One region of the Cytobacillus sp. QJM3NY_8 genome, then DNA from elsewhere that is predicted to be linked to it. Evidence: predicted binding sites of a transcription regulator. Region 1 holds the regulator's gene; each other region holds the start of a gene.
What was found. Region 1 encodes CtsR, which represses protease genes until heat stress. Its sites were predicted from a motif close to ATGGTCAATAAAGGTCAAACA; they were not measured.
Positions count from the first base shown of each region.

Region 2: a site for CtsR is predicted at 1,497-1,517, ahead of AC0VZ9_RS08865 (ATP-dependent Clp protease ATP-binding subunit). Genes of this name have one in related genera too.
Region 3: a site for CtsR is predicted at 1,790-1,810, ahead of clpP (ATP-dependent Clp endopeptidase proteolytic subunit ClpP). Genes of this name have one in related genera too.

Region 1 is NZ_CM149681.1:106,517-109,796, reverse strand. Features, by position in the region: gene AC0VZ9_RS00565 (protein arginine kinase) at 1-517, opposite strand, end outside; gene AC0VZ9_RS00560 (UvrB/UvrC motif-containing protein) at 520-1,068, opposite strand; gene AC0VZ9_RS00555 (CtsR family transcriptional regulator) at 1,092-1,553, opposite strand; rRNA gene rrf (5S ribosomal RNA) at 2,063-2,179, opposite strand; rRNA gene AC0VZ9_RS00545 (23S ribosomal RNA) at 2,258-3,280, opposite strand, start outside.
Region 2 is NZ_CM149681.1:1,690,875-1,694,154, forward strand. Features, by position in the region: gene AC0VZ9_RS08865 (ATP-dependent Clp protease ATP-binding subunit) at 1-1,432, opposite strand, end outside; gene AC0VZ9_RS08870 (YkvI family membrane protein) at 1,630-2,688, shown strand; gene AC0VZ9_RS08875 (hypothetical protein) at 2,738-3,280, opposite strand, start outside.
Region 3 is NZ_CM149681.1:4,714,178-4,717,457, reverse strand. Features, by position in the region: gene whiA (DNA-binding protein WhiA) at 1-749, shown strand, start outside; gene AC0VZ9_RS24210 (HPr family phosphocarrier protein) at 779-1,036, shown strand; gene clpP (ATP-dependent Clp endopeptidase proteolytic subunit ClpP) at 1,080-1,685, opposite strand; tRNA gene AC0VZ9_RS24200 (tRNA-Arg) at 1,991-2,062, shown strand; gene rpoN (RNA polymerase factor sigma-54) at 2,422-3,280, shown strand, end outside.

The DNA of each region.
Region 1 (3,280 bases):
CTACATTTGTGGGACAGCTTGTTAAAAAGCCAATATTTTCATCAAATGCATAATCGGCTTCTTCCTCCAGCCAATCATCAATTTCATTCGCCATACTTAAGGCTTCAGAAAGCTGAAACCCCGGAAACAGGCATTGAATCCTTATATGGTCTTCTTCATTAATCATGATGCTGACTTCTTCATTTTCAGAAAGAAGGCAGGCACCATAAGTTGAATTCTCAGCAAGATGGGGACTGATCAGATGCTTTTCCATCAGCACTCTTTTTTGAAGAGGCTGAAGGCGATCCATTAATAAAAGCTCCATTTCCCCAAGTTTCGAAAAAGAAGAATGCTCCACCCTCGCCTTTATTTTTTCAATGACTGCTTCTGCTTCTTCATTTGAAAATAAAGTGGGGAATTTATATTGCTTTATATTGCGGGCAAGCCTGATTCGTGAACTTAATACAATATCGGAATCAGGACCTTCCGCACTCATCCAGGAGCTAATAGCTTGATTCATGAAACGTTCCAGCGACAAGCTTACTCCCCTCCCTTTTGATCGGCATTGAGCTGCTTTTCCAATTTCCTTATTTCGTCCCTCAATTCTGCCGCTCTTTCAAACTCTTCTTTGGCAATCATTTCTTTTAAATTGTTTTTTAAATCATCAATATTCCTTCGCAAGTGAATGGTTCCCCCGATTCGCGCAGGAATTTTTCCGCTGTGTGAGAAATTCCCGCTGTGTAGCCTTCTAAGAATAGGGTTCAATTGATCTTTAAAGGTCTCATAGCAGTTGGCGCATCCAAAGCGGCCTACTTTAATAAACTGCTGAAAGGTGAGGGAACATTGTTCACACTGCAGGACTTTCTCCTGCTGAAAAGCGTCCTGGCCCGATTCCTGAAAGGCAGGCTGAATATTCAGAAGACCAGCAAGCAAGTTATTTATTGAAAAACCAGACCCGCTGCCCAGCATAAACATTTCACCTTTTTCCTGTGCGCATTTCTCGCAAAGATGAAACTCTGCTTTCTCGCCATTTACAACCTTTGTAAAATGCAGCGTGGCCGGCCTTTGGTTACATTCCTGACAAATCATGACGTCACCTCTCCAGCTCACTACTATTTATATTTCAAAGTGGTTAACATTGCCTTAAGCATTCTTGCCCTCAGCTCATCCCTGAATGGAAGATCAATATACAGAACAGAGCGGTCTATAACACTAAGCATTATTTTAGCTTCCCTATGTGTTATAATCTCTTCTTCTACCAGACGGTAAATGACATTCTCTGCACTGCTCTGGGCAATCCTGCTTTGAACCAATGATATTAACTGGTCAATTAAATCAGCATGGTCATAGGACTGGACTTTCATAATCCGGATGAAGCCCCCGCCTCCCCGCTTACTTTCTACTGCATAGCCTTTCTCAATCGTGAAACGGGTGTTGATCACATAATTGATCTGAGAAGGAACACACTGGAACTTATCAGCAATTTCACTTCTTTTAATTTCCACGATTTCCCTTTCGCTCTTCTCTAAAACCTGTTTTAGATAATTTTCAATTATGTCGGATATATTCCTCACCAGGCCTCCCCCTATCTGACTTTGACTATATTTGACATTAATTATACATGATTTATGTAATTTCTTGCAATTGGCGGGTATTAATAATTTTCCCCCATTTTTTGACTTCCCAAACCTGAAAATGGAAGTTAATGTCGATAACAATATATTTTTGATTGGGCGGGTTTGTGCTTGGATGGGAGAAGTTTTTTTGGAGGCTGGGAAGTGTTTTGCGCTTGATTGCCAGATGGACAGATGATATGGTTAGCTGTCCTGGCTTGATGTTCGGTCGGAATAGAGAGATGGAATCCTGCAGAATGGCTGAATGAACCTGCTGAATGCCCTGATTCTGGATTCTATGAAGCTGCGATGCAGTTAGCGATACTTTTATCTAGCATGAATTGAGCTTTATGAAGTAAACTCACATTTAGCTCAATTTCCCACTAAAAAGCAGAGTCCAAATAAGAAATTTGTATTCAATAAATCTCCAGACATACAAAAAAGAGCACCCATCAGGTGCTCTTTCATATGCCCGGCAGCGTCCTACTCTCACAGGGGGACAGCCCCCAACTACCATCGGCGCTGAGAAGCTTAACTTCCGTGTTCGGTATGGGAACGGGTGTGACCTTCTCGCTATCGCCACCGGACTATGTAATTGAAGAAACTTCGTTCCCTCAAAACTAGATAATGCATGAAGAAGCATTTGCCGAGTATTCACCAATGACTTGGTTAAGTCCTCGATCGATTAGTATCAGTCAGCTCCACATGTCGCCACGCTTCCACCTCTGACCTATCAACCTGATCATCTTTCAGGGATCTTACTAGCTTGACGCTATGGGAAATCTCATCTCGAGGGGGGCTTCATGCTTAGATGCTTTCAGCACTTATCCCTTCCGCACATAGCTACCCAGCGATGCCTTTGGCAAGACAACTGGTACACCAGCGGTGCGTCCATCCCGGTCCTCTCGTACTAAGGACAGCTCCTCTCAAATTTCCTGCGCCCACGACGGATAGGGACCGAACTGTCTCACGACGTTCTGAACCCAGCTCGCGTACCGCTTTAATGGGCGAACAGCCCAACCCTTGGGACCGACTACAGCCCCAGGATGCGATGAGCCGACATCGAGGTGCCAAACCTCCCCGTCGATGTGGACTCTTGGGGGAGATAAGCCTGTTATCCCCGGGGTAGCTTTTATCCGTTGAGCGATGGCCCTTCCATGCGGAACCACCGGATCACTAAGCCCGACTTTCGTCCCTGCTCGACTTGTAGGTCTCGCAGTCAAGCTCCCTTGTGCCTTTACACTCTGCGAATGATTTCCAACCATTCTGAGGGAACCTTTGGGCGCCTCCGTTACTTTTTAGGAGGCGACCGCCCCAGTCAAACTGCCCACCTGACACTGTCTCCCGCCCCGATAAGGGGCGCGGGTTAGAATTTCAATACAGCCAGGGTAGTATCCCACCGACGCCTCCACCGAAGCTGGCGCTCCGGCTTCTCAGGCTCCTACCTATCCTGTACAAGCTGTACCAAAATTCAATATCAGGCTACAGTAAAGCTCCACGGGGTCTTTCCGTCCTGTCGCGGGTAACCTGCATCTTCACAGGTACTATAATTTCACCGAGTCTCTCGTTGAGACAGTGCCCAGATCGTTACGCCTTTCGTGCGGGTCGGAACTTACCCGACAAGGAATTTCGCTACCTTAGGACCGTTATAGTTACGGCCGCCGTTTACTGGGGCTTCGATTCAAAGC
Region 2 (3,280 bases), 1.6 Mb from region 1:
GCTCTTGGGCAAGTGTTTTGGTTAACTCAGTCTTTCCGACCCCAGTTGGCCCGACAAATAGAAATGATCCAATTGGGCGGTCCTTTGATTTAAGTCCTGCACGGCTTCGGCGAATTGCCTTTGAAACTTTTTGCACGGCTTCCGCCTGTCCGATTACTTTTTCAGCAAGGCTTTCCTCAAGGTTCTGCATTTTTTCCTGTTCATCTTCTGCTAATTTGCCGACAGGAATCCCGGTTTTCTTTTCGATAATCTCCTGAATATGGCTAACGTCAATAACTGGCCGTTCTGCCTTGTTGTCCCCGTTTAGTGCCTGCTGGAGTTTTAGTTCCTTTTCACGGAGTTTTGCAGCCTCTTCATATTTTTCTTCATTTAATACAAGTTCTTTCTGCCTGCTGATTTCTTTCAGCTGATTTTCAATATCATCTGCAGGTATATATCCTGATTGAAGATTCATTTTAGAACCTGCTTCATCCATTAAATCAATGGCTTTGTCAGGCAGGAACCGATCCTGAATATAGCGGCTTGACAGCTGCACACATGCCTTGATGGCATCTTCTGTAAAAGAAACATCATGATAGTCTTCATATTTTTGTTTCAGTCCAAACAGGATATTAATTGCCTCATCAGGTGTCGGCTCATCTACATGTACAGGCTGGAATCTGCGTTCTAGTGCAGGATCTTTTTCAATTTGGCGGTATTCTTTCAAAGTGGTTGCTCCGACCACTTGAAGCTCTCCTCTTGCAAGGGCTGGCTTCAGAATATTGCCTGCATCCATTGACCCCTCAGCTGATCCTGCTCCGACAAGAAGATGAATTTCATCTATAAAGAGAATAATGTTCTTCCGTGACTGAAGCTCAGAGATCAGCTGCTTCATGCGTTCCTCGAATTGGCCGCGGATGCCTGTGTTTGCAACCAGAGACGCCACATCAAGCAAATAGACTTCTTTATTTTGAAGTTTCTTTGGTGCATTTCCCTCGGCAATCTTAATGGCTAGCCCTTCGGCAATAGCTGTTTTTCCTACTCCTGGTTCACCGATTAAGACCGGATTATTTTTGCTTCTTCTATTTAATATTTCAATCACACGATATACTTCATCGTCCCGTCCGATGACTGGGTCGATTAAACCAGCTTTGGCAAGCTGTGTAAGATTTTGTCCGAATTGATCTATAAAACCGCCGTTGCCATGACTGTATCCCGGTGCTTCGTTTAGAGCATAGTTTTCATTCCCTTGGGATGCAGCCATTTTCTTGAAGAAATCCTCTAATGGCATTTGGCCAAAACCTGAAAAACCGCTCAAAGCAGGCCCAAAGGAAGTAAGGCTATTTTGCTTTTCATAACAGTTATGGCATAGGTGTAGATTACGCTCATTTCCATTCACATTCAGTCTTAATTGTACATTTGCTTGTTTTGTTTGACATTTTTGACAAAGCATTTTGCATCCCTCCATTAATAGTTTGGTCTGACTTTGACTATATTTGACCTAATATCCACATTATAATTTGACCTTCTTTGACTTTCAAGTGATTTGTATTGTTATTTTTAACCAAAACTGAAGTTTAGCCATAATGCAAAAAAGCTCGTCTTTGTTTGTACTAGCCTACATATATTGGAAAGGAAGGAGGAGATTAAGTGAAGACAAATTGGGGGGCAGCTTTCCAGATCGCTGCCGTTTATGTGGGAACCGTGGTGGGAGCGGGCTTTGCCACTGGCAGAGAGATTGTGGAGTTTTTTTCCCGATTTGGTTTTATCGGATTAATTGGGATTATAATGAGCGGCTATATCTTTATTTTTCTCGGTTCCAAATTAATGAGAATCTCTGCACGAATAAAGGCTGCATCATATCAGGAATTGAATGAATATTTATTTGGAAGATTTTTTGGTTCTGCCATTAATATATTGATGCTGTTTATGCTGCTGGGCGTTTGCGCCGTCATGCTGTCGGGAGCTGGTGCAGTGTTTGAAGAACAGATCGGCATCAGCAAAACTGCAGGGTTGCTCATAACGATAGGGTTAACGATTATCACAATGATAGTGGGCATTCGCGGATTATTCGCTGTGAATACGTTTGTTGTTCCAATGATGATTGCATTTAGCTTTATTTTATTGTTCATAAGCATGAAGCTTCCTAGTTTTGCAGATCAGGTTCTATTTATCCCATATGCTGAAGATGGATGGAAAGCAGTTGTGGCTCCGTTTTCATATACGGCTCTGAATTTGACATTAGCACAAGCAGTCTTAGTGCCTGTGGCTTCAGAAATAAATGATGATCGGACAATAAAGTGGGGTGGATACCTTGGTGGAGCCGCACTGACTCTTATCCTGCTTTCCAGCCATTTGACACTGATGATGCTCCCAAATCTGCAGGCTTATGATATCCCAATGGCCGCAATTGTGAAGACATTGGCATCATCTTTCTATTGGATATTTGTTTTTGTCATCTATGGTGAAATTTTCACTTCTGTTATTGGGAATGTGTTTGGGATCGAGAGGCAGGTAAAAAAATATATTTCCGTGCCGAGTATTATAATTGTGGGCTTTATCTTTATAGTTTGTTACTTTATCAGTTTGATCAATTACGGAACCTTGCTTTCCTATTTATATCCGGTTTTCGGATATGTAAGTTTGACATTTATTATTCTTCTGTGGATGAAACCATTTGATAATGGAAGTAAAGGCAAGAAAGCTTAAAAAAGCTAAATAAAGAGATCCGTTTTGCACGGATCTCTTATTCACTCCATTATTTTTGCGACTCCTCTTTCATAATGGTTTTCGCCATCTGAAGGAAAGCCTCTTCATGATCAGCTTCTTCCTTATTGAATAGGGTAAGCTTCAGTGAAAGATCTTCGTTTTTCACTAGATAGGCTGAAACCTTCTCGCCGTTTCCTTCAGCCTTCATAACATTAGCATCTTTGTAAAAATCATCTGAAGGAGCATCAGCTGTCTGCACATTTTCGCTAACAGCTCCTAATTGTGCTTTTGTGTTTTCTTCGATCATGTTCCAATCTGCATCATTCGGAAGAAGTTCAATACGCATGAATACCTGATCATTTTCTGAAAGGTATAAAACATCCTTATTAGGCTCCTCGGCAGTTAGTTCATAGGCGGGCAGAACGTACATAGAATAATTCTGATTATCACTATGTTTCAGGAAGGCAGTCTCTTCCTTGGCTTCACCCTCAACCGTATAAGTCATGTTCTGTTCAAGGATTCTGATTACGCTCTGTCCTTCATCCACAGTGCCCTCTTCTGCTGGATCCTGTTCTTCAGTTTGCTCTTGTCC
Region 3 (3,280 bases), 690 kb from region 1:
AGGTCGAGCTCCTGGTCCGGAAAAAAATGCGGCTGAAAAAGAACAATGTTTATATTGTCAGGCTAACGGAACAGGCCAGCATGATTCTTGATGATCTGAAAATTTTAAGCGAGGGATTCGTATTTACACACGATATTTCCAATGAGCTCATAAAAAAGAAATGCTGTAAGCGTTCTTATCTGCGCGGTGCATTCCTTGCCGGGGGATCGGTAAATAATCCGGAGACCTCCTCCTATCATTTGGAGATCTTTTCACTTTACAAGGAGCATAATGACTCCCTGTGTGAATTGATGAATACGTTCGGGCTGAACAGCAAAACGCTTGAACGGAAAAAAGGCTATATCACGTATTTAAAGGAAGCCGAAAAAATAACGGAGTTCCTAAATATTATCGGTGCACACGCAGCTCTGCTCCGGTTTGAAGACATCCGGATTGTCCGCGATATGCGAAACTCGGTCAACCGGCTCGTAAATTGTGAAACAGCGAACTTAAACAAAACAATTGGAGCTGCTTTGCGCCAGGTGGAAAATATCCGGTTCATCGATCAAACTGTCGGACTTCAGGTTCTTCCTGACAAACTGCGGGAAATTGCCGAATTGCGTGTAGCTTACCAGGATGTCACTTTAAAAGAGCTTGGGGAAATGGTCTCAGGCGGAAATATCAGTAAATCGGGTATTAATCACAGATTAAGAAAAATAGATGAAATCGCTGAGAAACTCCGGGCAGGCGACACTATAGATGCTCACTGATAGAGGGATCAGCAGGGAGGAGATATACAATGGCGGAAAAACAGGTTGAAGTTAAGCTGAAAACAGGATTACAGGCACGTCCGGCGGCATTGTTCGTACAGGAGGCCAATCGGTTCTCATCCGATATTTTTCTGGAGAAGGACGGAAAGAAGGTAAATGCCAAAAGCATAATGGGGCTGATGAGTCTGGCAGTAAGCTCAGGATCGGTCATTACCCTCAAGGCTGAAGGGAACGACGAAAACGAAGCTCTTGAGGCACTTGCGAACTATATTCAAAAGGAAAACTAAAACAACTCGCATCGGGAAGATGCGAGTTGTTTTTTTATGCTTATTATTTATCTTTCTTCTCATCCAAAGAGTTTCTGGTAATGATTTGGTCAACCAAACCGTATTCAAGAGCTCTTTCAGCTGTCATAAAGTTATCGCGGTCAGTGTCTCTCGCAATGACTTCAAGCGGCTGTCCAGTGCGCTCTGAAAGAATTGTGTTTAATTTTTCGCGAAGGAAAAGAATGCGCTTTGCAGCGATTTCAATTTCAGTCGCCTGTCCCTGAGCTCCGCCTAGCGGCTGATGAATCATGACTTCACTGTTTGGAAGGGCAAAACGCTTGCCTTTCTCACCAGCAGCAAGAAGGAACGCACCCATGGATGCTGCCATACCGATACAGATCGTTTGTACCTTTGGCTTGATAAATTGCATCGTATCATAAATAGCCATACCAGCTGTAATGCTACCGCCCGGGCTATTAATGTAAATGGAAATGTCTTTTTCAGGATTTTCTGCTTCAAGGAATAAAAGCTGGGCAACAATTGAGTTTGCCACATTGTCATCGATTGCGCTTCCCAGCATAATGATGCGGTCTTTTAAAAGGCGGGAGTAAATATCATAAGCGCGCTCCCCGCGGTTTGTTTGTTCAATAACTGTAGGGATTAAGTTCATTTTCCAATTCCTCCTTCAAGATAAGGTCAACACACAAGATGAACAAGCATGTTCTTCCAAGTAAAGAAAATTTTTTAACTCCTATGTATTATCATGATACACTGATGGTCAATTAAGGTCAAACAAATCGCATAGAATTTGTGCTTGATTCGTTCGACACTTTTTTCTGTGCTGTGCTATCTCATTCCATGATACCCATTGTTCCAATTTTTAAACTAAAAGGAGGCTTGCAAAGTGAATAAACTTATCATATAATTAGTTATCGTAGCGGCTGAGCGCTTGGTCAGCCACCTGTTAAAATATCTGCCCTCGTGGTGCAACGGATAGCACGTGAGATTCCGGTTCTTAAGATGTGGGTTCGATTCCTGCCGAGGGCGCTGCCAAAACTCCTTGTCTGATATGGACAGGGAGTTTTTACTTTTTACGCTATCCGCAAATAAATCCAGCCTATGCGCACACAAAAAAATTTATCCGCAAGTAAATTGGCCCTATACGCAAATAAAATTCCTCTATCCGCACATAAATCTAAAAAACTTCCTAAACTTAAGCCTGAATTTCAAAAAAATCCTTAAAATCCACAGTTTTCACCATAAAAAATGAATATTCTTCCCTCTTCCATGCATATTGTGAAGTATTCAGAAAGATGGTAAAGTGCCCGTGCGATTGGCATTTGCCAAGATATTTCCATACAACATTTACCTGGAATATTGTAAAATGGGGACAGGGGGAATGTACGATGAATTTGAAAGCTGGGTTATGGCAGCAGCAGACAATGAAATTAACAATGACACAGGAGCTGACGCAGGCGATTGCCCTTCTGCAATACAGCACACAGGAGCTTTCTGCTTTTTTGGAAAGCAAGGCGCTTGAAAATCCCCTTTTAAAAGTAGAGTCCGGTCAAGTCCAGACGATGGATCCCCGTTATGACCGTGTCAAACCGACGAGAATAAAAGTCGAAAAAGATAAAATAAATTGGATTGAGCAGATTGGCTGCGGAAAGACGATGAAGCTGGATGAATATTTGAAGTCGCAGCTTCATTTGAAATTAAACAAGGACGAACAAAAAGTAATTGAGCATCTTATTGAGAGCCTTGATGAAAACGGTTACTTGCGAGCGGATTTGCAGACAGCTGCCAAGGCGCTCCAGATGCCTCTTGAAAATATGGAACAGATGCTTGAAGAATTGCAGGAACTCGAGCCTGCTGGTGTTGGCGCGAGGAATCTCCAGGAGTGCCTTTCCCTGCAGATTAAGAGATTGCCAGAGAGAAATGAACTCGCTGAAATTATTTTAGCTGAATACTTTACCTTTTTTGCGGAGAAGAAATGGAAAGAGATTTCCAAGCAGCTTGGTGTGGGGCTAAAAGAGATTCAGGAGGTATTCGACCTTGTGCAGACCTTGAATCCTAGGCCGGCTTCATCCTTCCAAAGCGAGAAATCGGCATATATAACACCGGACGTGATAATTAAGTGGGATGGAAGCTCCTTTTCTGTAAGTGTTTTTGATGAAGTGCTTCCTAAAATCAGTTTTAATGAAGGTTATTATAAAAAGTTTGCGGCCTCTGGAGACCGGAATGTCAGCCGCTTCCTTCAGGAAA